Regions from separate parts of the Bacillus sp. MN7755 genome, predicted to be linked through region 2. Evidence: a T-box and tRNA genes for the amino acid it is inferred to sense, from the RefSeq annotation. Region 2 holds a T-box; the other holds one or more tRNA genes.
The links. The T-box of region 2 lies ahead of trpS (tryptophan--tRNA ligase). A T-box ahead of a tRNA ligase gene usually reads a tRNA of that ligase, here a tRNA-Trp.
Positions count from the first base shown of each region.

Region 1 (5,533 bases), on a different contig from region 2:
TTAAAAGTTGAATAAGTTAAAATGATTCTTGTCTTAAATGAATACAGTCTGGTAATGATGGCAGAGAGGTCACACCCGTTCCCATACCGAACACGGAAGTTAAGCTCTCTAGCGCCGATGGTAGTTGGGACCTTGTCCCTGTGAGAGTAGGACGTTGCCAGGCAAAATGGAGGATTAGCTCAGCTGGGAGAGCACCTGCCTTACAAGCAGGGGGTCGGCGGTTCGATCCCGTCATCCTCCACCATATATGTCGGAGGGGTAGCGAAGTGGCTAAACGCGGCGGACTGTAAATCCGCTCCTTCGGGTTCGGCAGTTCGAATCTGCCCCCCTCCACCATTCTTAATTAATGGGCTATAGCCAAGCGGTAAGGCAACGGACTTTGACTCCGTCATGCGCTGGTTCGAATCCAGCTAGCCCAGCCATTAAGAGCCATTAGCTCAGTTGGTAGAGCATCTGACTTTTAATCAGAGGGTCGAAGGTTCGAGTCCTTCATGGCTCACCATTTTAACAAAATATGCGGGTGTGGCGGAATTGGCAGACGCACTAGACTTAGGATCTAGCGCCTTTGGCGTGGGGGTTCGACTCCCTTCACCCGCACTTTTAATAAAATAACTCAAACATGTCTTGCGGAAGTAGTTCAGTGGTAGAATACAACCTTGCCAAGGTTGGGGTCGCGGGTTCGAATCCCGTCTTCCGCTCCAATTTTCAATATGACATGCCGGGGTGGCGGAACAGGCAGACGCACAGGACTTAAAATCCTGCGGTGGGTGACCACCGTGCGGGTTCGACCCCCGCCCTCGGCACCATATGCGCCCGTAGCTCAATTGGATAGAGCGTTTGACTACGGATCAAGAGGTTAGGGGTTCGACTCCTCTCGGGCGCGCTTTTATTAACGGGAAGTGGCTCAGCTTGGTAGAGCACCTGGTTTGGGACCAGGGGGTCGCAGGTTCAAATCCTGTCTTCCCGATATTCCCAAAAACATGGGGCCTTAGCTCAGCTGGGAGAGCGCCTGCCTTGCACGCAGGAGGTCAGCGGTTCGATCCCGCTAGGCTCCACTTTATTTATTATATGTCTCGGAGGTATACCCAAGTTCGGCTGAAGGGATCGGTCTTGAAAACCGACAGGCGGTGAGAATCGCGCGGGGGTTCGAATCCCTCTACCTCCTCCATTTTCTTTAATGGTTTAGACATAAATAATAAAATATTTCTTTTTTCCTTCATGGAGGTATACCCAAGTTCGGCTGAAGGGATCGGTCTTGAAAACCGACAGGCGGCGAGAGTCGCGCGGGGGTTCGAATCCCTCTACCTCCTCCATTTTTTTAAAAAAATATTATATTGTCGCGGGGTGGAGCAGCACGGTAGCTCGTCGGGCTCATAACCCGAAGGTCGCAGGTTCAAATCCTGTCCCCGCAACCAAATGGTCCCGTGGTGTAGTGGTTAACATGCCTGCCTGTCACGCAGGAGATCGCCGGTTCGACCCCGGTCGGGACCGCCATTTATGTTGGCTCGGTAGCTCAGTCGGTAGAGCAGAGGACTGAAAATCCTCGTGTCGGCGGTTCGATTCCGTCCCGAGCCACCATTTTTTTATGCCGACTTAGCTCAATTGGTAGAGCAACTGACTTGTAATCAGTAGGTTGGGGGTTCAAGTCCTCTAGTCGGCATCCTTTAGGGGCATAGTTTAAAGGTAGAACTGAGGTCTCCAAAACCTCCAGTGTGGGTTCGATTCCTACTGCCCCTGTAAAGTATATGGGCCTATAGCTCAGCTGGTTAGAGCGCACGCCTGATAAGCGTGAGGTCGATGGTTCGAGTCCATTTAGGCCCACCATATATTATTCCGCAGTAGCTCAGTGGTAGAGCTATCGGCTGTTAACCGATCGGTCGTAGGTTCGAGTCCTACCTGCGGAGCCATGGCCCGTTGGTCAAGTGGTTAAGACACCGCCCTTTCACGGCGGTAACACGGGTTCGAATCCCGTACGGGTCATAAAAAAAGAGTCAGCACATTGCTGACTCTTTTTTATTGTGCGTTAATCCTCTTTTATCTACTGATTTTCCTGAAATAAATAAAGGGATTTAGGAAAAACTATGGTATGTATAAAAAGGAGGAGACAAAAATGACACGAGTGAGAGACCTTATGAGTACTCATATTGTACATTGTACACCGCTAGACAACGTATACGAGGCTGCTGTAAAGATGAAAGAAGAATCGATTGGATTGATTCCGGTTGTTGAAAATGAGCAAGTTGTTGGGCTTGTTACAGACCGAGATTTAGTTGTTAGAGGCATTGCTGAGAAACATCCTGGATCTAATAAAATTACAAATGTAATGACAACAAATATTGTTTCAGTTTCTCCTGATGATTCTATTGAAAAAGCTACAGAGTTAATGGCACAGTATCAAATTAGACGATTACCAGTAGTTGAGAGTGGTCAACTTGTTGGAATGCTAGCATTAGGTGATTTAGCTACAAGAGAATCGGCAGATGATCAAGCGGGATTTGCTTTAAGTGAAATCTCGGAGCATACGGAATGAAGAGAGACTTTAATTAGTGGGATAAGTTACGTATAAAAATCAGATGCATTATTCTAGTATATATGGATTAAGCTAATATGTTAGCATGATGTATCTGAGACATTATATAATAAGTATACGGTTAGTAATTTCGACAGTTTATTTAAATTTGTCATTCCTAATTTTAAATAAGAGAAAAAATGATATACTGATAGATATAAGTATTATGATAGATTTCGAATATAACAATATTTATTATTAATGATGTAATAATGGATTAATATTTCCTATGTAGACAAAAGGGAAGGGGAATTATATGAGGGCTGTACAGCGCGATCCAAATTGGAATTTGGTTACAGATACATATATAGAACCAAATAATTTCGCTGAATTATTTTCTTTGCTTGTACCTTGTCATCCAAAAGGTGAAGGGAAAGAACGAACTATATTAGTGTGGAAAGAAAAAGAATTTTATAAAGAAGAAAATTTAGCGGCATTTATCGTATATGGAATGAATAAAGCAAAGAATTTACCGCAGTTTCATAAAGATGAAATTCCAACTTTAGTACGTATTCTTCGCTTATGCCAAGAGATTGGTTGGTATGAAGAAGCAAATACTTTTATGGTAAATCAAGGACTAGCTGAGTTTGTTCACACTTCATTGGAATATGAAACGTGGGATCTTTTGACGCAAGCGGTTGCTTTAAACTATTTAATTATTAAATATCGTATTGGTGAATTGACTGATGGGGATGTAGAAATTTGGGATAGAGTTAAATTTAATGAGAAATGTATAAAGGATTGTAAACATCTATTATCCCATAAAGAAGTATTGGAATTTACATTCTTTTATATGTGTAAGAGAGCTAAATTCCTATCAAAGGAACAATTAAATAGTGATATGATGAGTCTAGCGATGTATTGTAATACTTTTGTGTATGATTTATATACACATGACTTATTACGGAAATATCGTAAGTGTACAGACTTCCTATCATATTATGGACCTAGTCAAGCGGTATTAGCTTGTCAAAGAGCTGTACTTTCTCAAATTTCAGATCGATTAGACCCATTAAAGACTACTCATGTAGATGATTATTTATATGTAATGAAAGATATGATGGAGCATATGACGATAGGAATAATGGATCGATATGATCATTTTATCGGAAAGTTATTATCATATGTGCCATTTTTCGAAATGATTCAAGTTCCACAGCATGCATATTATTGTGAAGAATTACTGTATATTTGTAAGGGCATTGAATATAAAGAAGAAATATTACGCAATTATATATTTATACAATTACATGATTGTCTGCCATCATTCTTTAAACTATTTCTTAAAAATAAGCGTTATGCAACGATTCATGACATTCTGTTCTATTGGTGCGATGATGAACAAAGGATGAGCTTGGAGAAAAAATATAATCTTAGCTTTATTTATGAAAAATATGCTTGTGGGTAAAGAGCATTTTCTATATAAATTAAAAAGGATCTCACATAAACGTGAGATCCTTTTTTTGTTAGTAAAGCAAGGAGAATGTGATTAAGACGAGAAATAACATTCCATAAAGGAAAAATTGTGCCGTATTGCTTTCTTGTATACCAAAAAAAGTATTTATTTTTTTATATAAATTCAATATATATTTTAGCGGATTATCTTTGAAAGATTGGTACACAGTGTCTCCTCTTTCTAAGCTTCTTGTTCGTGTTTTTTGTTATTAGGGACATGAATGTATCTAGCTATGAATAGTAAAACAGCCATAAAGAACACAGGAAATACGGTAGATAAATAAAAACCATTACTAATAATATTTGTTATTAGGGCACTTAATAGAAAGATGGCATTATAAATATGTGCAATTTTTTGTTTTAGTTTAACTTGAAAGGATTCCATCATAATTTCTAAAGCGACAAAAGCAATGATAATAGATAAAAATACAGTATTTGTATTGTAAATGATTAAACAACAGATTAAACCTAAAAAGGCTAAGTATTCAATTAAGAGAGGTATATTGATATTGCGTGGCATACAATTTACCTAACTAAATATGGCAGTGGGTTTACTGCATTTGTTTTTTCAAAATTCCATTCTCCATTGTGTAATTCAAAATGAAGATGTTGCCCGTATGAATGACCTGTGTTTCCCATATGACCTACTAATTGTCCAGCCTGTACTTGATCACCAGCTTGTACAGTGCGATCTTTCATATGAGCATAGACTGTTGTATATAGTTTCCCGTTTAGTTGATGAGCGATGAACACAACATTGCCATAGCTAGCTGAATAATATGATTTCACAACTTTACCTGCAGCCGCAGCTTGGATAGAGACATTACCCTGAGCTGCAATATCTATCCCATAATGCATTTGTTCCCAGCGCATATCAAAGGTTGAGCTAATTCTTCCTTGAGTAGGGAATTTGAAAACTGCTGGAATGGAAGTAGGTTGAGCTGTTTGAGTTTGTGATTGCGTTTGATTTTGCACCACATAATGCTTTGCTACATATCCGTATCCTGTGCCAAAACGAATTTTATACCAAGTTCCGACAGTTTCCACTACTTGTATTTGTGTACCATTTTGTAATGAACCAAGTAGTGCACTACTTGTACTAGCATTGCTACGTACATTAAGTTTAGGTGTTGCAACTGTGTATTTCGTATTATTTTGAACTGTGATGCCTTTTACTAAAGGCTGTGAACCATTAGACACGAACGCCTTTTGTACGTAACCTGTTTTGCCATTATGTAAAATTTTATACCACTCACCTTGTTCTTCTTGAATGGTAACGAATTTCCCATTTGGTAATACATCTAAAATTGAAGATTCTAAATTAGGTTCAGAACGAACGTTTAATGCATTGGCATTAACAATGTATTGATTATTAGATTGAAGTTTGTTTTTTAGTAGAATAGCATCTTTTTGTACGTAACCTACTTTATTATTAACAGATACTTTATACCAGCTATTAGTTGTTTCAAGTATGTTTACTTTCGTATTAAAGCGAATTGTATCAATTGA
Region 1 is NZ_BTRL01000019.1:62-5,594, forward strand. It holds rRNA gene rrf (5S ribosomal RNA) at 48-163, shown strand; tRNA gene ACYVEC_RS21695 (tRNA-Val) at 169-244, shown strand; tRNA gene ACYVEC_RS21700 (tRNA-Tyr) at 253-336, shown strand; tRNA gene ACYVEC_RS21705 (tRNA-Gln) at 348-422, shown strand; tRNA gene ACYVEC_RS21710 (tRNA-Lys) at 427-502, shown strand; tRNA gene ACYVEC_RS21715 (tRNA-Leu) at 517-597, shown strand; tRNA gene ACYVEC_RS21720 (tRNA-Gly) at 627-701, shown strand; tRNA gene ACYVEC_RS21725 (tRNA-Leu) at 718-806, shown strand; tRNA gene ACYVEC_RS21730 (tRNA-Arg) at 810-883, shown strand; tRNA gene ACYVEC_RS21735 (tRNA-Pro) at 894-967, shown strand; tRNA gene ACYVEC_RS21740 (tRNA-Ala) at 983-1,055, shown strand; tRNA gene ACYVEC_RS21745 (tRNA-Ser) at 1,076-1,168, shown strand; tRNA gene ACYVEC_RS21750 (tRNA-Ser) at 1,221-1,313, shown strand; tRNA gene ACYVEC_RS21755 (tRNA-Met) at 1,339-1,415, shown strand; tRNA gene ACYVEC_RS21760 (tRNA-Asp) at 1,419-1,494, shown strand; tRNA gene ACYVEC_RS21765 (tRNA-Phe) at 1,503-1,578, shown strand; tRNA gene ACYVEC_RS21770 (tRNA-Thr) at 1,588-1,660, shown strand; tRNA gene ACYVEC_RS21775 (tRNA-Trp) at 1,667-1,737, shown strand; tRNA gene ACYVEC_RS21780 (tRNA-Ile) at 1,748-1,824, shown strand; tRNA gene ACYVEC_RS21785 (tRNA-Asn) at 1,833-1,907, shown strand; tRNA gene ACYVEC_RS21790 (tRNA-Glu) at 1,909-1,980, shown strand; gene ACYVEC_RS21795 (CBS domain-containing protein) at 2,111-2,530, shown strand; gene ACYVEC_RS21800 (DUF3965 domain-containing protein) at 2,826-3,977, shown strand; gene ACYVEC_RS21805 (hypothetical protein) at 4,206-4,544, opposite strand; gene ACYVEC_RS21810 (SH3 domain-containing protein) at 4,550-5,533, opposite strand, start outside.
Region 1: it encodes a tRNA-Trp, which carries the amino acid that the T-box ahead of trpS (tryptophan--tRNA ligase) is inferred to sense. The anticodon was not compared.

Region 2 (24,200 bases):
AAGGGAATTAAAAAATATGTATTTGCAAATAGGATCGATTGAACAGGTAACTGTTTTACGCGAAACGGAAATCGGATATATGGTTGGGAATGAAGAAGAAGAAATTTTCCTACATAAAAACGAAGTAGCTGGAGAAATTGCAGAAGGCGATACGATTGATGTATTCTTATACCTTGATCACCAAAATCGTGTTTCAGCAACAATGAAGGAGCCGCTTATTACAACTTTTGATTGGAACTGGGTAAAGGTTGTAGAAGTTATTCCTAGTTTAGGTGTGTTTGTTGATATTGGTGTATCAAAAGATATACTAATCCCAGCTGATGAGTTCCCGATTTATATGCCAGTATGGCCAGAGGTTGGAGACGAATTATATTGTACGTTAAAATTAACGAATCGTGATCGCCTTATCGCTCTTCCGGCAAGAGACAGTGATATGCAAGAAATTATCGTAGATGCGACGCCATCTATGCGTAATAAAAACGTAAATGGACGTGTGTATCGTTCGCTTCAAGTTGGTTCATTCATACTAACGGATGAGCATTTCCGTGCTTTCTTACACCATACAGAAAGAAAAGAACAAGTCCGCATCGGTGAGCGTGTAACGGGCCGTATTATTGACGTGAAAGATGACGGTACAATTAACATTTCACTTCTTCCTCGTAAAGAAGAAGGAATGGAAGATGACGCTGCTGTAATTTATGCATATATGGAAGAACGAGGCGGAGCAATGCCGTTTTGGGATAAGAGCCACCCAGAAGATATTAAAGAACGTTTCAATATGAGTAAAGCTGCATTTAAGCGTGCACTTGGTAAGTTGATGAAGGAAGAAAAGGTTTACCAAGAAGAAGGTTGGACGTACTTTAAGAAATAAAGTAAATAAAAAGCACCACCTTATATTTGTAAAATATAAGGTGGTGCTTTTTTAATTTCCTTGCTCATGTGCAAGAGTAAACGTATCTTCCAACTCACTATCGTTTATTTTAATATTTGCCTTTTTTAATTCTTGTTGTAATAATTTTTGACCAAATGTAGGATCGGCAATACGTTCTGCTTCTAAGTTTTTACGGATGGAGTCTTTCACTTCATCGTAAGGTTTTAAATCTTTTTTACCAGTTAGTTTAATAATGTGATAGCCATTTGGTGATTTGACGGAATCGCTAATTTGACCAATTTTTAGTTTGTAGGCAGCTGTTTCAAATTCAGGTGTCATTGTACCTGAATTGAAGTATCCGAGGTCTCCGCCTTTCTCTTTTGATAGTAGATCTTGTGATTCTTGTTTTGCTAATTCTTCGAATGAAGCACCAGCATCTAATTTTTTCTTTATTTCTTTCGCTTCATTTTCGTCACTTACTAAAATGTGACTCGCTTTAATTTCTGGTTTATAGTGATTTTTCACGTCTTTTTCTGTAACACTTTTCTTAATTGCTTCATTCATAGCAAGTTTGAACTTAATTTGGTTTTTGAAATCAGCTTCATCTTTTAAACGATTGTTTTCTAATACTGCTGTGAATTGATCGCCGTATTGATTTTTCGCTTTTTGTACTTCTTTATCCACATCATCATCAGATACTTTATATTTTTTCGTAATAACGTCTTGTGCCATCATTTCGTATAGCATGTCTTTTCCGTAACGATCTTTCAACTGCTTTTCGAAGTCGCTCTTCGTAATGGTTGAGTCTGTTGCTGTAGCGACTGTAGCTGAACTATTTTTTTGTCCGCAAGCAGCTAGCATTAATATACTTATTAGTGCAGTAATAATGAAAATGTGTTTCCCTCTCACGCTAACACCTCATCCGAATATGTTATCGCTATTGTAGAATATAGAAGTGAACATGAAGTGAATTTTTAATGTTTTTTTCCTGTAAAATGTAAAAAAAGTACACCGACAATATTGTCGGTGTACGATGGAATTAAAGGTGATCGGTCTTTTTGGAATAGGCACGCTTACCTTGCTCTATATTCTTTTGTTCTTGTTCATTTTTTTGTGCGCGTTTTGCATTATTATCGCGTGCTTTTTTGTCGTTATCACTCGTATGTGGCATATGTATCAACTCCATTTCTAAACGTTGTACGTTTATCATTTCCTTTTTCGTAAAGACTATGTATAGTGGTGCATTCATGAATAATAAAGGTGGATTAGAAATGGATTTGAAGTTGAATTATACCGAACTTATAAAGAAGTTAATCGTTGTAATCATTGCAGGTTTATTAAATGCGATTGGAATGAATTTATTTTTAACACCAGCGAAAGTGTACGCGAGTGGTTTTGCTGGATTGTCTCAATTATTATCACAAATACTAGGAGATTTTTTATCTATTCATATATCTACAGGAGTATTGTTTAGCTTATTTAATATTCCTGTCGTTATTTTAGCGTGGAAAAAGGTTGGGAAAGCTTTTACGTTTTTTAGTTTTTTGTGCGTTATATTTATGACGTTGTTTTTAGAAATTATCCCAGTTCGAGCTGTTTCGAATGATATCATCTTGAATGCAATTTTTGGAGGGCTTATTTCGGCAATTGGAGTAGGGATCGCGTTAAAGTGGGGGGCTTCTACAGGTGGTTTAGATATTATCGCCATGATTTTATCCAAAATAAAAGATAAGCCTGTCGGTACGTATTTTTTCTTCTTTAATGCACTGATCATTATTGCTGCTGGCTATGTGTATGGGTGGGAAAAAGCATTATATACTTTGGTGACTTTGTATGTGTCAACGCGAATCATCGATGCGATTCATACGCGGCATGTGAAGATTACAGCATTAATTGTTACGAAGAATGGGGCAGATGTAAGAAAGGCAATTCACTCACGCTTAGTGAGGGGGATTACAACTATACCGGCAACAGGTGCTTATACAAATGAAAATAAGGAAATGTTAATGATTGTTATTACGCGTTATGAACTGTATGAATTAGAGAGGGTTATTAAACAAGTGGACCCAGGTGCATTTACAAACGTACTGCAAACTGTTGGGGTGTTTGGACTGTTCCGAAAAGATTAAAGAGGACCAAAGCTGGTCCTCTTTTTTAATGTAAATTCGTAATATTTTGCAACTGCTCCTGCATTTCGCGTAGCTGAACTTTTTCAGCTGTTGAAGAGTTTGCGTAAGCAGAGTGCAAAGCGTTTTTGGCTCTGTATACGAGATCTTGTTGCTCAGCACCGCTTGAACAAGATACGGCATTTGCAACAGCATCTCTAGCTTGTTGGAATAGTAAGTTCCCCATTTAGACCCCTCCAAAAGAAGAGTTGCTTCTCGCTTTTTCTGCCTCAGCTAATGTACCACGGTACGGGAATCTTGCATCATGCTTCATAACAGCATCGGCTCCTTGTTGGATAAAACGTTTTGATTTGTTCTTTTTACCCATTCGAAAAACCCCCTTTATTTAGCTGAAACAATCGACGCGCTGACTTTTGCGTCTAATCATAGTATGTGCCTTTGGGGAGAAACTATAAGTAGGGAATTTTTAGATTACAACCCAAGAACCTCTTCTAAATATAGTGCAATACCATCTTCTTCGTTCGTTAACGTCGTATGGTTTGCAAGTGATTTTAATTCAGGAATTGCATTCCCCATTGCGATGCCGTGACCAGCAAATTCAATCATTTCAAAGTCGTTATCTTCATCACCGAAAGCAATAATTCGTTCTTGTGGAATGTTGTAATGACTAGAAATTTTTTGTAATCCGACAGCTTTATTTAACCCACTTTTTACAATTTCAATAATCGGCCAAGGTGCGCCCCATTTTCTATGGTCAATTACTTCAGCATGCATATCAGTTAAGTGTTGACGAATTGCACTGGAATGCTCGTCATGTGCGTCTATTAATAAGCAAGTTGGATGATCGTTTAAAATATTTAATAAGTCTCCTGTAAAAATCTTTGGAGAACCGAATTCGAAAATATGTTTTTTATCTTCATCAATTTCACGAACATACACATCGTCCATTACTTCAGCGTATATATTTTTTACACCAAAATCAAAGCAAGCTCGGACAATTTCTTGGGCTGTTGCTAGCTCAAGAGGAGAGTGATGTGTTCCCCACTTTGAATCAAGAGGGTGATGTACGTAAGCGCCATTAAAGTTTACGATTGGTGTATTAAGACCAAGTTCTTTATAGTAATCATAACTAGCGCGGAATGGACGTCCTGTTGAAATAACGACAATATGTCCTTGTTCCTTTGCCTTTGCAATTGTATATTTCGTTCGAGTGGAAATTATTTTGTTGTCTGTTAATAATGTGCCGTCTAAGTCTAATGCGATTAAATGTTGTTTGTTCATAATTTCACCTCTTATAATAATTTTTTGTTTTTATCTGTATTTCCGTTTTTAATATGCAGAAATAAGAGGTTAGACTGAGTGAGACCACCAAAGATGGAAAGTTCACTATATATCCATCTTACGTCGCAAAGTGCTGCGGTGTCTACTATTTCTCGCTGGAAATTAAGAAAAGTCAACATCTTTTTAGAAAGTTCAAACAATGTTTCTTTCATTATGTATAAATTGTGAGAAGGGTTACATTGCTCGTATGATGATGCTTATAATGAACATGTAATCTTCTCGTATATGTTTGACTCTCCTTTGAAACTGGCCTATAGTAGGTTGGTTTCTTTTTTCTACAAATAGGAAGGGAATCCCTGCTTTAAGCTTGTGTCATTCATGTATATGTACAAGAACGAAATGTAGTACTTGTTTCCTAAACATGACAGAAAAGCTTTCTTTTAAAATGGATATACTAATGAGGCAAAGACGTCATGGAAGGAGAATGGAAATGGGACAAAATCGCAGGTTTCGTTCTGGACAAAAAGCGCCGAATGATGGCATTTACGTAGAAATTGGTGAAACGGGAAGTATGGTGAAAGATCCGCAAATGGTAAAGTTAACTGCCGGTGACAAGTTTCCAGATAATACGAATCATAACCGTCAGTGGACATATAAAAGAAAACCGTAACAGAAGCCGCAATCGTTATTGCGGCTTTTTTGTCATCACACATTATAATTTCATTTACCGTATATTTTTCAGTCGTATCATGCATGCTCCCTTTTTCTTTTTCCAATAATAAGTTTGAAAATACATAATCAAAATTATTGTATAAAAAAGTCAGTTGGCGTATAATCAAATCAAAGGTCAAAGAAAGTCAAACATTTGGAGGACTGTAAAGATGGACTTAAATCAAATGACAACAAAAACACAAGAGGCGATTATGAGTGCCCAATCTTTAGCGGTATCTCATCATCATCAAGAAGTAGATACTGTTCATCTCTTGTTTACATTATTAGAAGAGCAAGATGGGTTAGCAGTACGTATTTTTCAAAAAATGAATGTCGATATAGAAGCGTTAAAACAAGGCGCCGAAAGTTTAATTAAGAAAAAGCCTTCTGTAACGGGAAGCGGTGCAGAAGCAGGCAAATTATATATAACAGGTGCTCTGCAACAACTACTTGTAAGAGCAGGAAAAGAAGCAGAGAAATTACAAGATGACTATATTTCAGTCGAGCATGTATTACTTGCTTTTTCTGAAGAAAAAGGCGATATAAACCAATTATTCACAAGATTTCATATTACGAAAGATAACTTATTACAGTCTTTAATGACAATTCGGGGGAATCAAAGAGTGACTAGTCAAAATCCAGAAGCAACTTATGAAGCGTTAGAAAAATATGGTCGTGATTTAGTGGCGGAAGTAAGAGCGGGGAAAATTGACCCTGTTATCGGGCGTGATAGTGAAATTCGCCGCGTCATTCGTATCCTTTCACGTAAAACGAAAAATAACCCGGTTTTAATTGGTGAGCCAGGTGTTGGTAAAACAGCAATCGTTGAAGGATTAGCGCAGCGTATTGTGAAAAAGGATGTACCGGAAGGATTAAAAGATAGAACAATCTTTGCGTTAGATATGAGTGCACTTGTAGCTGGCGCGAAATTCCGCGGTGAGTTTGAAGAGCGTCTGCAAGCTGTATTAAATGAAATTAAAAAGAGTGAAGGCCGCATTTTATTATTCATTGATGAACTGCACACAATCGTCGGCGCTGGTAAAACAGAAGGCGCAATGGACGCAGGAAATATGTTAAAACCAATGCTTGCGCGTGGTGAACTGCATTGTATCGGGGCGACAACACTAGATGAATATCGCAAATATATTGAGAAAGATCCAGCGCTAGAAAGACGTTTCCAACAAGTATTAGCAGAAGAACCAACTGTTGAAGATACAATTTCCATTTTACGTGGTTTAAAAGAGCGTTTTGAAATTTATCACGGTGTAAATATTCATGACCGCGCGATTGTAGCAGCATCTGTTTTATCAGATCGATATATTTCAGATCGATTCTTACCAGATAAAGCGATTGACCTTGTTGATGAAGCATGCGCAACAATTCGTACGGAAATTGATTCTATGCCAACAGAATTAGATGAAGTAACGCGCCGCATTATGCAGTTAGAAATTGAGGAAGCAGCTCTTGGAAAAGAAAAGGACTTTGGTAGTCAAGAACGTCTAAAAACATTGCAACGTGAATTATCGGATTTAAAAGAAGTTGCAAGTGGTATGAGAGCGAAATGGGAGAAAGAAAAAGAAGATATTCACAAAGTTCGTGACTTACGTGAACATTTGGAGCGTCTGCGCCGTGAATTAGAAGAAGCAGAAGGTAACTACGATTTAAATAAAGCAGCGGAACTTCGTCACGGGAAAATCCCTGCTATTGAAAAAGAGTTAAAAGAAGCAGAAGAAATGGGCGCGCATAATAAACAAGAAAATCGTTTATTACGTGAGGAAGTAAGTGAAGAAGAGATTGCTGATATTGTTTCACGCTGGACTGGTATTCCTGTCGCAAAACTCGTTGAAGGTGAACGCGAGAAATTATTACGCCTAGAGCAAATTTTATCAGAGCGTGTAATCGGACAAGAAGAAGCGGTAAGCTTAGTATCAGATGCAGTTCTTCGTGCGCGTGCTGGTATTAAAGACCCGAACCGTCCAATTGGTTCCTTCATCTTCTTAGGACCGACTGGTGTTGGTAAAACAGAACTTGCAAAAACATTAGCGCAGTCTTTATTCGATAGTGAAGAGCAAATGATTCGTATTGATATGTCTGAGTATATGGAGAAACACGCTGTGTCACGCTTAATTGGTGCACCTCCTGGATATGTTGGATATGAAGAGGGCGGTCAATTAACAGAAGCAGTAAGACGTAAACCGTATTCCGTTATTTTGTTAGATGAAATTGAAAAAGCACATCCAGAAGTATTCAACATTTTATTACAAATGTTAGATGATGGACGCATTACAGATTCACAGGGCCGTACAGTAGACTTTAAAAACACGGTTATTATTATGACTTCAAACATTGGATCTGCTCATTTATTAGATGGTCTAGAAGCAGATGGCTCAATTAAAGAGGAATCAAGAGAACTTGTCATGGGACAATTAAGAGGGCATTTCCGACCAGAGTTTTTAAATCGTGTCGATGAAATTATTTTATTCAAGCCTCTTACAGCGAATGAAATTAAAGGTATTGTTGATAAAATTGTAAAAGAATTACAAGGTCGTTTAGATGATCGTCACATTACGGTAGAATTAACAGATGCTGCGAAAGAGTTTGTTGTAGAAGCTGGTTTTGATCCGATGTACGGAGCTCGTCCGTTAAAACGATATGTACAGCGTCAAGTTGAGACAAAATTAGCACGAGAATTAATTGCAGGAACGATTACTGACAATAGTCATGTAGTTGTTGATGTAGCAAATAATGAGTTAGTCGTTTATGTGAAGTAAAATAAAAAAGAGTTCGGATAAAATCCGGACTCTTTTTTTAGTGTTGTTCTACTGGCTCGTTTGGAATTGCAGCTGCAATTGCTAGTACCAATACCGCAAGAACAACTGAGAAAATAGACGCTTGGTTAAAATCGTATGTACCGCCAGTCATAGAGCCGATTACATAGCTCATCATATGTACAAGCAAGAACGACCAAATTAATGCCCAAATGAAACGCATATTTTACACCTCTATTCGTTCAATCTGTCCTTATTGTAACACAATTGAAAAAAGAATATAGAAAAATATTTGTAGATTTTTCAACGCAAATTTGCATTCCGTTCATACATTATAAAAGAGTACTTTTATACGTTTAGAAAATAAGGCGGGGGAAAAATGAGTATTACGGAACGTTTTTTTTACTTAGAAAAAGAACCATGCGTCATTTATTTACCGGAGAAGCCGAATGGATTTTCTGTCATGCTTCTTGGTGATTACAACTACTTTATTGAGAATGGTACAAGTTTATGGACACAGCATGCGGGTAGATCTTATTTTTTAAATGGCCTTATTGAGAAAGGCTACACGGTCTTTTCTTCTAATTTATACGGAAGACACTGGGGAAACGACCAATCTGTTCGTCTAGCAAAACGCTTATATGATGTTGTATTGAGAAAAGAGACATTAAATGCGAAAATGCACATTATGGCAGATGGTATGGGTGCGCTTGTAGCACTTGAAATGATGAACAAATACCCTGAATGTATACGCTCTGTCATTATGTTAAATCCGTGTTTAGATTTACCAGAGTATGTGGAGTTTGAGAAAGAGCATAAGTTTTTTTACAAGAGGCTCGTGAAGGAATTAAGTTTGGCGTATGATTCCAAAGAAGAAGAATTAGAATCAAAAATAAATAAGAAATCATTTACGCTTCTTCCGTCTTGTGTACCTGTTAAAGTTTTCGTATCAACACAAGAAAAAAGAGGAAGAAAACAGCTGTTACGTAAATACGAGAAAATGAGGCAATTTAATCAATGCGATACTTCTGTCTTATTCCATCTGCAAGATGTGAAATATAAAATGGTTAGGCAAACGACTGATTTCTTTAAAAAATATGAAGAAGAATTGTGAAGCTCCCATATACATAAATGAGGAGCTATTTGTTTCAAGGAGAAAGGGTTGGTGGTATGGAGCGCGTACTAATTATAGGTGCACTTACATTTGTAGGTTATCACCTTGTGAATAAAATGATTGCAGAAGAAGTAGAAGTGTACGGTCTTGATTTTGATGAATTCGAGAATATGAAAAAAATTAATGAAGAGAAGTTATTGTTAATTGGGCGAAATGCGTTATTTACGTATTATTCGATAAGAGATGAAGATGGCTGGAAATCAGTAGAAGGAGAGAAGTTCGATACAGTTTACTTTTGTTTGTATGAACCAAATCAACAAAGCGGCTTTCGAAATGAAAGAGTTATATTGCAGTATTTAAAGCGAATTATAAGACTGTGTGAAGAGCATAAAGTGAAGTTAAATCTAATTTCTTCTATTAAAGTAGGAAACGCAGATGAATCCGAAAATAAACGTCTATTTTCAAGAGTGGAAGAAGGGTTAAAAAAAGGAGAGGTACAATATAGTGTATTTCGAGTTCCTACATTATATGGACCATGGCAACCATCTTTTATGATGTATCATCAGCTTATTTTATCAGAACTTGGTGAGAAAGAGTGCCATTATGCGAGTGAGGAAAACGGAAGTGATCTACTATACGTTGAAGATGTATGTGAATACTTATGGGAAAATGGAATGAACGAGGAGTATCTTGGCATATACAATTTAATTAGTGGTAAAAAGTCATTATGGAAAAAAGGTATGAACCTTTTACGTGCAGAGGATAAAGTAAATAAAGAGAATAAGGAAGAAAGAGATGAAGCTGTAGAGGTTATTTCGATAAAAAGAAATACCCCGTTAGAATACGGTTTAAATAAACAATTGGCACATATGAAAAAATATAAAGAGTTATACGAAGGATAGCGAGCGTGTTACACTATGTATGTGAAAGTTTTAATGGAGAGGAAGAACGTAATATGAATGAGAAAAGCATGCAATTTTTACAAATCGCAATGAAGCATTTACCAGAAGCAAAGGCCATTTTAGATGATAATGGAATTGCGCTTGATATGGAGAAAGCGCAGCCGGTGTTAGAGTTATTGATGAAAGTTATGAACGAAGCATATGAGCTTGGGAAAGCAGATCAAGAATAAAACCCTTCTTTTTTGAGGGGAGAGAGGCCCGAACCGTAAGTATAAGCGGTTCGGGTCTTTTTATATTTTGAAAAGACAGGGAAAGGTATTTTTCTGTTTCTTTTAATGAACAATAAAGTGAATAATGCGCTAGCTTTATGTTTTAGCTGAAATATATTCTAGACAAAAATACATTTATGTTTTAAAATTAGTACCAAGTCATAATAATTGATATAAAACGGAGGGCTGCGGTGTGAACGTGGGCATTTTAGGGATCGGAAGATATGTGCCAGAAAAAGTAGTCACAAATCACGATTTAGAGAAAATAATGGAAACATCCGATGAATGGATTCGTACGAGAACGGGAATTGCAGAAAGACGCATTGCCGATGATACAATAGATACTTCATATATGGCCGTAGAGGCTTCTAAAAAAGCACTTGAAAACGCAGGGATTAGCGGAGAGGATATCGATCTTATTTTAGTAGCAACAGTAACGCCAGATCGTGCTTTTCCAGCAGTAGCTTGTGTCATTCAAGAAGCAATTGGCGCAAAGCATGCAGCTGCAATGGATTTAAGTGCAGCATGTGCTGGTTTTATGTACGGAATGATTACAGCACAGCAATTTATTCAAACGGGAACTTATAAAAATGTATTAGTAGTTGGTAGTGATAAACTATCTAAAATTGTAGACTGGAACGATCGAAATACAGCAGTACTATTTGGGGACGGAGCCGGTGCTATCGTAATGGGAGCTGTTTCAGAAGGTAAAGGCGTTCTATCCTTTGAATTAGGAGCAGACGGAAGTGGCGGTAAGCATCTTTATCAAGACGAGTATGTTATGATGAATGGCAGAGAAGTCTTTAAATTTGCCGTGCGTCAACTTGGTGATTCTTGCCTTCGCGTTTTAGATAAAGCTGGTCTTACGAAAGAAGATGTGGATTTCTTAGTACCACATCAAGCGAACATTCGTATTATGGAATCCGCAAGAGAGAGATTAAATCTACCACAAGAAAAAATGAGTATGACAATTGAGAAGTTCGGTAATACATCAGCTTCTTCAATTCCAATTGCAATGGTAGAGGAATTGCAAAATGGACGTATTCAAGATGGTGATTTAATTATATTGGTTGGTTTTGGCGGTGGATTAACATGGGGAGCAGTCGCTCTTCGTTGGGGTAAATAAGGACTGAGAGAAAAAAAGGAGTGTATTTTGTATGGAAAAAAAGAGGGTCGTAATTACAGGACTAGGGGCTGTTACACCGATCGGTACAGATGTTGAAACAGCATGGGAAAACATTAAAAAGGGTGTATCTGGAATCGGACGACTTACAAGAATTGATCCAGAACTGTTTCCAGCAAAAGTAGCAGCAGAAATTAACGACTTTGAAGTCGAGAAATATATTGATAAAAAAGAAGCGCGCCGTATGGACCGCTTTACACAATATGCAGTAGCAGCAGCGAAAATGGCAGTTGCAGATGCAAAGCTTGAAATTACAGAAGAAAACGGACCTCGAATTGGTGTATGGATTGGTTCGGGTATTGGCGGTATGGAAACATACGAAGAACAATTTAAGATTTTTACTGAGAAAGGCCCGCGCCGCGTGAGCCCATTCTTCGTACCGATGATGATTCCAGATATGGCAGCAGGCCAAGTATCGATTGCAACAGGAGCAAAAGGAATTAACACTTGTTCTGTAACGGCTTGTGCATCTGGTGCAAACTCAATTGGTGATGCATTTAAAGCAATTCAGCGCGGTGATGCAGATGCAATGATTACAGGCGGAGCAGAGGCGCCGTTAACAAGTATGGCATTCGCAGGATTTAGCTCAGCGAAAGCATTAACATTTAATGAAGATCCAGCAACAGCTTGCCGTCCATTTGATAAAAATCGTAGCGGTTTCGTAATGGGTGAAGGTTCAGGTATTTTAATTCTTGAAGAATTAGAGCACGCATTAGCTCGTGGTGCTCACATTTACGCGGAAATTGCTGGTTATGGTGCAACTGGTGATGCATTCCATATTACAATGCCGGCTCCTGGTGGTGAAGGAGGCGTGCGTGCAATGCGTCAAGCGTTAGCTGATGCAGGTCTACAGCCAGAAGATATCGATTACATTAATGCGCATGGTACAAGTACGGATGCGAATGAAAAGTATGAAACGATGGCAATTAAAGAAACGTTCGGTGAGCATGCGTATAAAGTAGCGATTAGCTCAACGAAATCAATGACAGGTCACTTATTAGGAGCGGCTGGTGCTGTTGAAGCGATTTTCTCGATTAAATCAATTACAGACGGAGTAATCCCTCCAACAATTAACTATGAAACGCCAGATCCAGAATGTGACTTAGATTACGTACCGAATAAAGCGAGACAACAAGAAGTAAATGCAGTATTAAGTAACTCACTAGGGTTCGGTGGTCATAACGCAGTGTTAGTATTTAAATCGTATAAATAATAGATGGAATAAGGAGTTTTTTCGCAATATATTGCGAAAAAACTCCTTATTTATTTTACGTCTTTTTCTCTTTTTGCATATACATAAGAAAAAGGAGGGATAAAGATGGGGGTTATTGAAACAGCTGAGTGGTTACATCTATATTATGGACGGCCAGAAAAGCTTTGTGAGAAGTTTACGAAGTATATCCCGCTGCCAAAAGAAAGGTTGTATCGCTTTTTAATTTCTAAAGGTATGTATCGCCCGGTTATGCGAGGAGAACAGGAAATTAAAGAGTTAGAGAAAAAGGAAATTTGGAAAGAGTTACGTGCGGAGTATGAGAAACTAAAAAGTTGGTTAAAAGGTCCAGATGTCCCTGTCTTTATTTTATTATCAGATTCTTATAATCGAACTGTACAAGAAGAGTATAACGGCAGGGCTGGATTATCTATGCGTCACGTTATTTTCTTATTCGTATGTGGACGGAATTCGGTAGAAGAATTAAAAGTGTTATTGGCGCATGAATATCACCACATATGCAGGTTACATCAAATTGAGACGAAAGAAACAGAATATACATTGCTTGATACGATGATTATGGAAGGGCTAGCTGAGCAAGCAGTAACGGAAAGATATTCAGAAAAATACAATGCACCGTGGACGACGTATCTTTCAAAGGAAGAGGCTATGTATTATTGGAAAAACGTTGTACATGAAAGAATAAGTATAAAACGAGGAACAAGGGAGCACGACATCTTATTAAATGGACTTCATTCTTACCCGAAGATGCTTGGCTATGCACTTGGATTTCATATTGTCAAAGACTGTGTAGCTTTTGAAGGAGAAGATACACTTTCTTTATTATCTATAGATGCGAAAGAAATATTGAATAAAGCAAATACATTTCATATATAAAAAACAGGAGCTCTATTTCCTGTTTTTTTCGTATTAATAGAAGAAAAAATAATAATTAGAATATATTTCCTTAGGTGGAATAAAGTTAAGGAAAATTGAACATAATGATTGATACAAACAGTAGTGAAGTGAGGGGTAGTGAATGTTATATCTACATGATGTATGGGTAAATTGGTTTGAAGGTGAAGAGAATGGGTATAACGTTTGTCATTTTTACGAATGGCGAAAAGATGATACGATTGAACTATTAGATCAAGTGCCATTATTAAAAGTAGATTCCACATTATATCATTACATCGAGGACGAATTGTTAGAGCTTCCGCAAAAAATGTTGGAAGACGTACATCATAAGGCTTATATTCGTAAAAATCATGAACGTTTGCAGCAAGAGTATTGCTTTGTAGTTACAGATGGAAAAGGAATTATTGCGATCGACACAATTGGTTACAATGTGCCAATTCGAAAGAGCAGACTTATACCGCGCCAAGAGCAGATGGTATATGAGATGGTAGAAAACGTACAAGCAGAAAAGTATGAGTTCCAAGTAGAAGAAATGGAAAAAGAACATCATATTTTATCACCATCACCTTTCATTATGAATGGCTTAACTCGTAAAGAAAGACAGCTTAAACAATTATTATTTATGGCGTTAGATCAATTACATACAACGAAAAACACAGCAGAAATTCGCTATTGGTTCACAGAGTGGGATCCATCAGCATACGGAATGGTACAACATATGGAATTTGAAGATATTTGGGCTAAACTGTATGATGAAGCGAAAACAGGCTGGTCTGAGAAGCACGAACAATTATGCGAGCGTCTCGTAAAAGGACAGCCATTTTTTGAAAAGTTATGGGAAATGGAAAACGAGCAAAAGGTAAATTAAAAAAACCGCCAATTGGCGGTTTTTTTAATTGGTACAACTTAGCTCCGGCTCCTAGCCCTTCGCGTCTAAGAACCTTCCCCACGAGAAGGTAAAAAGCACCTTCTGTGGGAAAGAACCTTAGCCGTCAGGGCTAAGCAGTCGCCTCCGCTTTTTATAGAAATCCAGCTCCAGCGGCAAGAATGTTCGATGGCTTCGCGCCTTCCTGCGAGGCAAACCCCGCCTCTACGTCAGGAGCTCCATCCCCCTTACATTCTGAACGAGCCGCTTCCGCTTTATAAATTACCTCCGTTTTCTGCTTAGTCCCATTGCGTTTTCTACTTTGCGTAGTTGCTTGAATGCAACGCGGTTTGCTTTTTCGGCACCTTTGTCTAGAATTTCGTCTAGTTCTGGTGAGCTGATTAGTTCGTTATATTTGTCTTGGATTGGACGAATTGCTTCTACGACTACTTGTGCTAGGTCGCCTTTGAAGTCTCCGTATCCTTTGCCTTCGTACATTGCTTCGATGTCTTCAACTGTTTTTCCAGAGAATGAAGAGTAGATTGTTAATAAGTTAGAGATACCAGGTTTGTTTTCTTTATCGAATTTCACGATACCTTCAGAATCAGTTACGGCACTCTTAATTTTCTTTTCAATTGTTTTTGGTTCATCAAGCATGCTGATCATTGATTTTGGATTTGGATCAGATTTACTCATTTTTTTCGTAGGTTCTGTTAGTGACATAACGCGAGCCCCTACTTTTGGAATGCGAATTTCAGGAATTGTGAATACTTCACGGAAGCGCTTGTTGAAACGCTCTGCTAGGTCACGTGTTAATTCCATATGTTGTTTTTGATCATCACCAACAGGTACGATTTCAGTGTTGTAAAGTAAAATATCAGCAGCCATTAATGGTGGATACGTTAGTAATCCAGCTGGAACTGAATCTCTACCTGATGCTTTATCTTTATATTGCGTCATACGCTCTAATTCTCCAACGTAAGCAACTGATTGCATAATCCATCCTAGTTGAGCGTGTGCTGGCACTTCTGACTGTACAAATAAAGTAGCTTTTTCAGGGTCGATACCGCATGCTACATAAAGTGCAGCAAGACTGCGGATATTTTTACGAAGTTGTACGGGATCTTGAGGTACTGTAATCGCATGTTGGTTTACAATACAGAAATAACAGTCGTGTTCATTTTGAAGCTCTGTAAATTGCTTCATAGCTCCTAAATAGTTTCCAAGTGTAATCGTTCCACTCGGCTGAATACCAGAAAAGATAACTGACATAAGTAATTCCTCCTAAATTTGAATGCGTGATGGGGGAAGAGAAGGCAAACAAAAAAGCCCATTCATCCCAAAAACTATAGGGACGAATGGACCGCGGTACCACCCTAATTATTTCACTACTGTGAAATCTCTCTAATCCATAATAACGTTTGGATATAACGCCAAAGCCTACTACTTTCGGTTCGGTTTGGTGCTCAAAAGCCCATTCCACATTGTACAATTACTTGTTCACACCAGCCACAAGCTCTCTGAAATTGCCTCAATATGTACTCTTCTTTATCATCGCATACATATAAATTTATTTATTGTTACCTGAGCTCTTTTAATATGAAAGAACTAAAGTTTTATAACAAAATGTTTTGCTGATTATTATATCATATGGGATAGTGTTTGCAAACTACATCAAAATAGTAAAGCTAATGAGAGTCGAGAACAACCCAAGAACGATACCGGTAATGCAAATTGGATACGTCCATTTGAATGAATATGTTTTATAAATACGTTCTTTCTTATCGGTAGGTTCCTCTACTTCTTCAATTAAAGAGTCAATTTTTTTGTTCGTACCAAATACTCTTTGGAAAGCGTAAATTGTTACGTTAAAAAATCCATTTTGAAATATGAATAAAAAACCGCCTATAAGAATAAAAAATAGTGCGATATAAAACGAGATGTTGACAAAATTCAACAAAAATTGCGATGAAACGAGGAATGCGCCAATACTAGAAGCGATTATCGCTATGAAAATTAGTATACAAGTATGAAAAAAAACTTTATTCAAAATGTTCCCCTCCGTCAAAATATTACTAGAATTATTATACTATAAAAGCTATAATATGTACTAGAATTAATTTTTTGAAAATTATACGCAATTAAAGGTCTGATTTCAAGATGATAGTAGCAATGTTAACGTATCCCTTTACAAAAAAATTAAAAAATAAACATTTTATTAAAAATTTTAACAAAAAAACAAAAAACTATATTCACAATTGTTATATTATATGTATAATGAAAATTGTAGAAACTTGGAGATTATTCTTTCAATTCTACTTTTTTACAAGTGAGGGTACAGGAAGTGCAATTAGGGGAGGTAACACAACATGAAGAAAAAGATACCGTTAATACTTGCATCGACGTTGACAGTCAGTATGTTAGGGGCTTGTAGTTACCAAAAAGAGGATAATAAAGCAGGCGCAAAAGAAAAATCCTCAAATAAGCAAGTTTTAAATCTAACTGAGACAGCTGAAATTCCAACTATGGATACGACGTTATCGACAGATGCAACATCTTCTAACATCATGAATAACACAATGGAGGGATTATATCGTCTGGGGAAAGACGATAAACTTGTTCCAGGTGTCGCTAAATCTTATGAGAAATCAGAGGATGGCAAAAAGTATGTATTTAAGTTACGTGAAGATGCGAAATGGTCTAATGGTGAACCTGTAACAGCGAAAGACTTCGTTTATTCTTGGAGAAGAGCTGTAGATTCCAACACGGGTGCCAAGTTTGCTTACATACTATTTGATGTTAAAAATGCGGAGAAAGTTAACAAAAAAGAATTGCCAGTTGAAGAACTTGGTGTAAAGGCAATTGATGATCATACACTTGAAGTGGAATTAGATAACCCTGTTCCTTATTTTGTAAGTTTAACAGTCTATCCAACATTGTATCCTTTGAATGAGAAATTTGTAACAGAACAAGGAGCGAAATTTGGATTAGAATCCAATACGACACTTTACAATGGTCCATTCGTATTAAATGAATGGAAGCATGAACAAAGTTTCCAACTTAAGAAAAATCCAACGTATTGGGAAAATAAAGAAGTAAAACTTGAGGAAATAAACTTCAATATTGTTAAGGATCGTTCAACTGCTATAAATTTATATGAAACGAAAGCAATTGATCGTGTAGTGTTAACATCAGAGTTTGTAGATAAATACAAATCAGATGCTGATTTCAAAACGATTAAGAGACCATCTACACAATTTATTCGCTTAAATGAAAAGAATAAATTTTTAGCAAATAAAAATATCCGAAAAGCAATTGCAATGTCCTTTGAACGTGAAAATATCGGAAAAGTTATCTTAAACGATGGTTCAGAGGGTATATATGGTTTTGTTCCGAAAGGCTTAGCAAAAGGTCCGAATGGAAAAGACTTCCGTGAAGAAAACGGAAAGCTTATAAAAGAGGATATTAAAGAAGCTCAAAAATACTGGGAAGCTGGTAAAAAAGAACTTGGTGTAGACAAAGTAGAGTTAGAGCTATTAAACTTTGATACTGATGATGCGAAAAAAATCGGAGAGTACTTAAAAGGCCAATTTGAAAAGAACTTACCAGGTTTAACAGTTCCAACTAAAATGCAGCCATTTGCACAAAAATTAAAACTTGAAGCAAGTGGAGATTATGCAATGTCATATGCGGGATGGAGTCCAGATTATATGGATCCAATGTCATTCCTTGAAATGTATACGACAGGTAATGCACAAAACAAAGTAAATTATGCAAATCCAGCATATGATGATTTAATTAAAAAAGCAAAAACAGAAGTTGATGTACAAGCTCGCTGGGATGCTCTATTAAAGGCAGAAAAACAACTGCTTGAAGATGCAGCGATAGCTCCAGTATATCAACCAGGAAAAGCTTATTTACAACGCCAATCTATTACAGGTCTATTAGAACATAAATATGGCGGGGAATTTAGCTATAAGTGGGTTGAACTCAAAAACTAAAAATGGTTTCCATCATGAATAAGGGTATATGCCTATGATGGGCATGTGCTCTTATTTTTAAAAAATAAAAGTAAGAATATTTAAAACTATCTTATTGCTTTTGAGAAAAACGGGGAGGTGCTTGACTATGGGACGTTATGTATTAAAACGTTTCGTGTACATGGCTTTGACATTATTTTTAATTACTACACTGACTTTCTTTTTGATGAAATTACTTCCGGGTTCTCCGCTTAAAAACCAGGAGAAGTTATCACCGGCACAAAAAGAAATCATTCTTGAAAAATATGGTTTAAATGATCCAGTGCCAGTTCAATATGCACGTTACTTAGGTAACTTAGCAAAAGGTGATTTAGGGGTATCATTCCAATATGATAACCGTCCAGTAACAGATATGATTGTGGATCGCATTGGACCATCAGCACAACTTGGTTTACAAGCGATTATATTAGGAACATTTATCGGTTTAATTTTAGGAATCATTGCGGCACTTCGTAACAATACGTGGGTCGATTATGGGGCGACAATTATTTCCGTACTCGGGATGTCGGTACCATCGTTCGTATTCGCCGCATTACTACAATATTTCGTAGGGGTAAAACTTGGATGGTTCCCAGTAGCATTCTGGAAAGGACCAGAGTTTACAGTAATGCCTACAATCGCTTTATCGATGGCAGTTATCGCAACAATTGCACGTTTCGCTCGTGCGGAGTTGATTGAAGTTATGCAAGCTGACTACATTTTAACAGCGAAAGCGAAAGGAATTAGCCAAGGCGTTATCATTATCAAACACGCACTTCGCAACGCGTTAATTCCAGTTGTAACAATTTTAGGACCAATGGTTGCAGGATTAATTACAGGTACATTAGTTATTGAGCAAATTTATGCTGTACCAGGACTAGGGGAACAGTTCGTTAAATCTATTACAGTGAATGACTATACAGTTATTATGGGAACTACAATTTTCTATAGTGCGATTTTCATCTTAGTTATTTTCATTGTTGATATTTTATACGGAATTATTGATCCTCGTATTCGTTTAGCGGGAGGGAAAAAATGATGAAAGATGTACAAAAATTATCTCCAGATTTATTTCAACAAGCCAATCAAAATAATGTTGATAATGAAGTCATTGCCCGTCCAAGCTTAACGTTTTGGCAAGATGTAAGAAGACGTTTGTTCCAACATAAAGGGGCAATGTTCGGTTTAGTTTTATTAGCGCTTATTATCTTACTAGCAATTTTAGGACCGATGGTAAGTAAGCATTCGTATAAAGAGCAAGACTTAGGTCGTGCGAAATTACCACCGAAAATTCCAGTTATTGAAAATGTTCATTGGCTACCATTTGACGGTACAGATCAATATGGCGTTGACCAATATGAAAAACGTGATATTAAAGAGTATTTCTGGTTTGGTACAGATGATCTTGGCCGCGATTTATGGACAAGAACATGGGAAGGTACACGTGTATCGTTATATATCGCTCTTTTAGCAGCAGCGATTGACTTAGTAATTGGGGTTGCTTATGGAGGTATTTCAGCGTTCTATGGCGGTAGAGTAGATAACATTATGCAACGTGTTATGGAGATTATTAACGGTATTCCATACTTAATCATCGTTATTTTAATGGTAATCATTATGGGATCTGGTATATGGTCAATTACACTCGCAATGGCAATTACAGGTTGGATAGGGATGTCGCGTATCGTTCGTGGACAAATCCTAAAATTAAAAAACCAAGAATATGTATTAGCATCTCGTACATTAGGTGCAACAAATACACAATTAATTGTAAAACACTTAATCCCGAACGTAATGGGACCAATTATCGTAATGACAATGTTTACAATTCCAACAGCGGTGTTTGGTGAGGCGTTCTTAAGCTTCATCGGTTTAGGTATTCAGCCACCATTCGCATCACTTGGTTCTCTTGTAAATGACGGTTATAAATCAATTCAAACGTATCCACATATGATGTTCATCCCAGCGGTTGTCATCAGTATGTTAATCTTAGCATTCAACTTAATGGCAGACGGATTACGCGACGCGTTAGATCCAAAAATGCGTAAGTAAAAGAGGGGAGAAGTAAAAATGAAAACATTGCTAGAGGTAAAAGATTTGCAAGTCTCCTTTGATACACATGCAGGTGAAGTACAAGCTGTACGCGGTGTTACTTTTGATTTGAAAAAAGGAGAAACATTAGCGATTGTAGGAGAATCTGGTTCTGGGAAATCAGTTACTTCTAAAGCGTTAATGGGATTAATTCCGAATCCTCCAGGTCGTATTAAAAACGGTGAAATCATATTTGAAGGTCGTGACTTAACGAAATTAACAGAAAAAGAAATGCAACAGGTGCGCGGTAAAGATATCGCGATGATTTTCCAAGATCCAATGACATCATTAAACCCAACGATGACAATTGGAAATCAAATTATGGAAGGCCTTATTAAACACCAAGGAATGAGTAAAGCAGATGCACGTAAAGTTGCATTAGAATTAATCGACCTTGTAGGTATTCCAAATCCGGAAGCGCGCTTAAAACAATATCCTCACCAATTCTCAGGTGGTATGAGACAGCGTGTAGTTATTGCGATGGCGTTAGCTTGTAATCCAAAATTATTAATTGCCGATGAGCCGACAACAGCGCTAGACGTTACAATTCAGGCGCAAATTTTAGAGCTTATGAAAGACATTCAGCAAAAAACAGAAGCGGCAATCATTTTCATTACGCATGACTTAGGTGTAGTGGCAAACGTTGCTGATCGCGTGGCAGTTATGTACGCTGGTAAAGTTGTTGAAATCGGAACTGTAGATGAAATTTTCTACAATCCAAAACATCCGTACACTTGGGGCTTAATTGCATCTATGCCAAGTTTAGATGGTTCAGAAGAAGAGCTATATGCAATCCCTGGAACGCCTCCAGATTTATTGAAGCCGCCAAAGGGAGATGCTTTTGCACCACGTAACCCACAGGCACTGAAAATTGATTTTGAAATGGACCCACCTTTATTTAAAGTAAGTGATACACACTATGCGGCAACTTGGTTACTTCACGAGCAAGCTCCAGAAGTAAAACCGCCGGCAGTCGTTGAAAAACGCATTCTTCAAATGAAAGCAGGTGAACAACATGACTAAACAACGTGAGAAATTAATTGAAGTAAAAAATGTAAAGCAGCACTTCGACGTGAGTGGTGGTGTTGTCAAAGCGGTTAATAATATTTCATTTGATATTTACCGCGGAGAAACATTTGGTCTTGTAGGAGAATCAGGTTGTGGTAAATCGACAACTGGAAGAACGATTATTCGTTTATATGATGCAACTGCTGGTGAAGTATTGTTCGATGGTGAAAATGTACATGGTAAAAAATCACGCGCAGAACTGAAGAAGTTCAACCGTAAAATGCAAATGATTTTCCAAGATCCATATGCATCATTAAATCCTCGTATGACAGTAGGGGATATTATCGCAGAAGGTATTGATATTCACGGATTAGCAAAAGGCAAAAAAGAGCGTATGGAACGTGTTCATGAGCTGTTAAATACAGTTGGTTTAAATAAAGAGCACGCAAACCGTTTCCCACATGAATTCTCAGGTGGACAACGTCAACGTATCGGTATCGCACGCGCACTTGCTGTAGAACCTGAATTTATCATTGCCGATGAGCCAATCTCAGCACTTGACGTATCAATCCAGGCGCAAGTTGTAAACTTACTGAAAAAATTACAAAAAGAAAAAGGTTTAACATACTTATTCATTGCCCATGATTTATCAATGGTAAAATACATTAGTGACCGCATTGGCGTAATGTATCGTGGTCAAATCGTTGAGCTAACAACAAGTGATGAGTTATATGCGAATCCAATTCATCCATATACAAAATCACTATTATCAGCAATTCCACTTCCAGATCCAGATTATGAGCGTAATCGTAAACGTATTGTATACGATCCGTCACAGCATGATTATGGTAGTGAAGCACCAACAATGCGTGAAATTCGCCCAGGACATTTCGTGTTATGTTCTGAAGCGGAATATAAGAAATATAAAGAGATTTATCAATAATCAAAAGAGCCATTCTTCCGTTACAGAAAGATGGCTCTTTTTCTACTATATAAACAGTTGTATTGCTAACATTTGTCGGTAAGTGAATATAAATGTTATTTACCAATGAATTCATCTTGATTAAACGAGTGTTATTGCACCTGAACAGAAACAGTCTCTTCTTTTTCTTCAGGTGTAACGAGTGCATAACGCTCCCACGCTCTGCTTTTCCAGCGGAAGAACATAATAATGGCACGCGTCCATTCGTCAATAGCAATCGCTAGCCAAATACCAATGAGCCCCATATCTAAATGGAAGGCGAAAAAGTAACCGAGTGGTAAACTCATTAACACCATAGAGAATGCACCGATTAAAACTGGGTACTTTGCATCACCAGCTGCACGAAGTGAATTGATGATAACGATGTTCATCGTACGTCCCGTTTCAAGTAGTACACTTAGTAAAAGAACTGACGCACCTAATGTAATAATGTGCGGATTATCTGTAAATAGTCCCATTAATTGTGTGCGGAATGTAATAACGAGAGCAACCATACATAAAGTGACTCCAATTGCCCATTTTACACTTTTCCATACACGTTCATACGCTTCATCTTTTTCACCACCGCCAACAAGGCGACCGATAATAATTGCCGTTCCCATACCGATCGCAATGGCGAATAAATAAGTGAACATAGAGATGTTAGTAGCGTATTGTCTAGCCGCTAATGATTCTGTTCCTAAGTATGTTGCATAGTATAAGAAGACAATTTGACAAGCTTGATACATAACCTGCTCAAATGCAGATGGAATCCCGATCTTTAAAATTTTCCCGATGTATTCTTTTGATAAGGTGAAGTAATATTGTAATTTTACACGGTATTCCATAACGCGGTACAGTAACCAGAAGAAAACGATAAGTGCGATTAGCCTGCTGACAGCAGAAGAAATGGCAGCCCCTTGTACACCGAGTTCTGGGAAACCGAATTTCCCGAAAATGAGTACGTAGTTTCCAGCGATATGAATAATATTCATTCCAAGTGAAATAAACATCGCTTGCTTTGTGAAGCCATGTACGCGGATAATTGCGGCTAATGAATTAATAATAGCTTGAAGGAAAATAGCTCCTCCGACGATAGATAAATAGCTTTGTGCATACATGAGTACATCGTCTTGTAAGTTCATTGCCATCATCATATGTTTTGAAAATAAAAGAAAACCAGCGCTTATAACGAGTCCGACCACTAAATTTAATGTGACGGCTAAAGCTGATATTTTAGATGCTTCCATAAAACGTTTGGAACCGAGGTATTGAGATACGACGATAGCTGCGCCGTTCCCGATGACTTCTAGTACCAAAATAGCGATATGGAGATATTGATTCGCTGCACCAACCCCAGATACAGCATCGTCTGATAATGCACTTAACATGAAAGTATCAGCGATCCCCATTAACATAAATAGAAAAACTTCTAGAAAAATAGGCCATGTTAATAAGAATAAACTTAGTTTCTCAGTAGGCCCGTTTTTTGCCTGAATTGCTGTCATGTCCGTCCCCTCTTTACCGATATCTATTTTTAGCAAAGTGTATCGTAACATACTTTCTTATCCTTTGCACTCATTTTAACCTACATATCTTTATTATGAAGGGAGCGCTATTTTATGATAAAAAGAGAAGGATAATTATGCGAAAAGTATTATGAGATATAAATTTTGTTTTTCTCTGATAATTTAGAAAAAATATAAAAACAACTATTTTCAACGCTTTAGTAAGGAAAAACAGCAATATGAAACGTTTACAAAGGTTTATTTTTTAACAGAAAATTTTAATAAAATAGAAATATAAATATACAAAAAATATATTTGTGTGTATAATATGAATTATTAGAACATATATATATTTCTTTTTTTTTTTTTTTTTTTTGAAAATGAAAGGGCTAACA
Region 2 is NZ_BTRL01000008.1:213,643-237,842, forward strand. It holds gene ACYVEC_RS08130 (CvfB family protein) at 17-871, shown strand; gene prsA (peptidylprolyl isomerase PrsA) at 923-1,780, opposite strand; gene ACYVEC_RS08140 (DUF3941 domain-containing protein) at 1,911-2,042, opposite strand; gene ACYVEC_RS08145 (YitT family protein) at 2,143-3,000, shown strand; gene ACYVEC_RS08150 (DUF3813 domain-containing protein) at 3,026-3,223, opposite strand; gene ACYVEC_RS08155 (hypothetical protein) at 3,224-3,364, opposite strand; gene ACYVEC_RS08160 (Cof-type HAD-IIB family hydrolase) at 3,469-4,278, opposite strand; gene ACYVEC_RS08165 (YjzC family protein) at 4,769-4,948, shown strand; gene clpB (ATP-dependent chaperone ClpB) at 5,160-7,760, shown strand; gene ACYVEC_RS08175 (YjzD family protein) at 7,798-7,980, opposite strand; gene ACYVEC_RS08180 (lipase family protein) at 8,137-8,871, shown strand; gene ACYVEC_RS08185 (NAD-dependent epimerase/dehydratase family protein) at 8,901-9,773, shown strand; gene ACYVEC_RS08190 (ComZ family protein) at 9,827-10,003, shown strand; gene fabH (beta-ketoacyl-ACP synthase III) at 10,236-11,168, shown strand; gene fabF (beta-ketoacyl-ACP synthase II) at 11,200-12,438, shown strand; gene ACYVEC_RS08205 (DUF2268 domain-containing putative Zn-dependent protease) at 12,544-13,332, shown strand; gene ACYVEC_RS08210 (YjbA family protein) at 13,475-14,221, shown strand; gene trpS (tryptophan--tRNA ligase) at 14,501-15,490, opposite strand; T-box leader at 15,566-15,782, opposite strand; gene ACYVEC_RS08220 (DUF3899 domain-containing protein) at 15,888-16,268, opposite strand; gene ACYVEC_RS08225 (peptide ABC transporter substrate-binding protein) at 16,588-18,219, shown strand; gene opp3b (oligopeptide ABC transporter permease) at 18,347-19,276, shown strand; gene opp3C (oligopeptide ABC transporter permease) at 19,273-20,289, shown strand; gene ACYVEC_RS08240 (ABC transporter ATP-binding protein) at 20,308-21,351, shown strand; gene ACYVEC_RS08245 (ABC transporter ATP-binding protein) at 21,344-22,279, shown strand; gene ACYVEC_RS08250 (MATE family efflux transporter) at 22,411-23,856, opposite strand.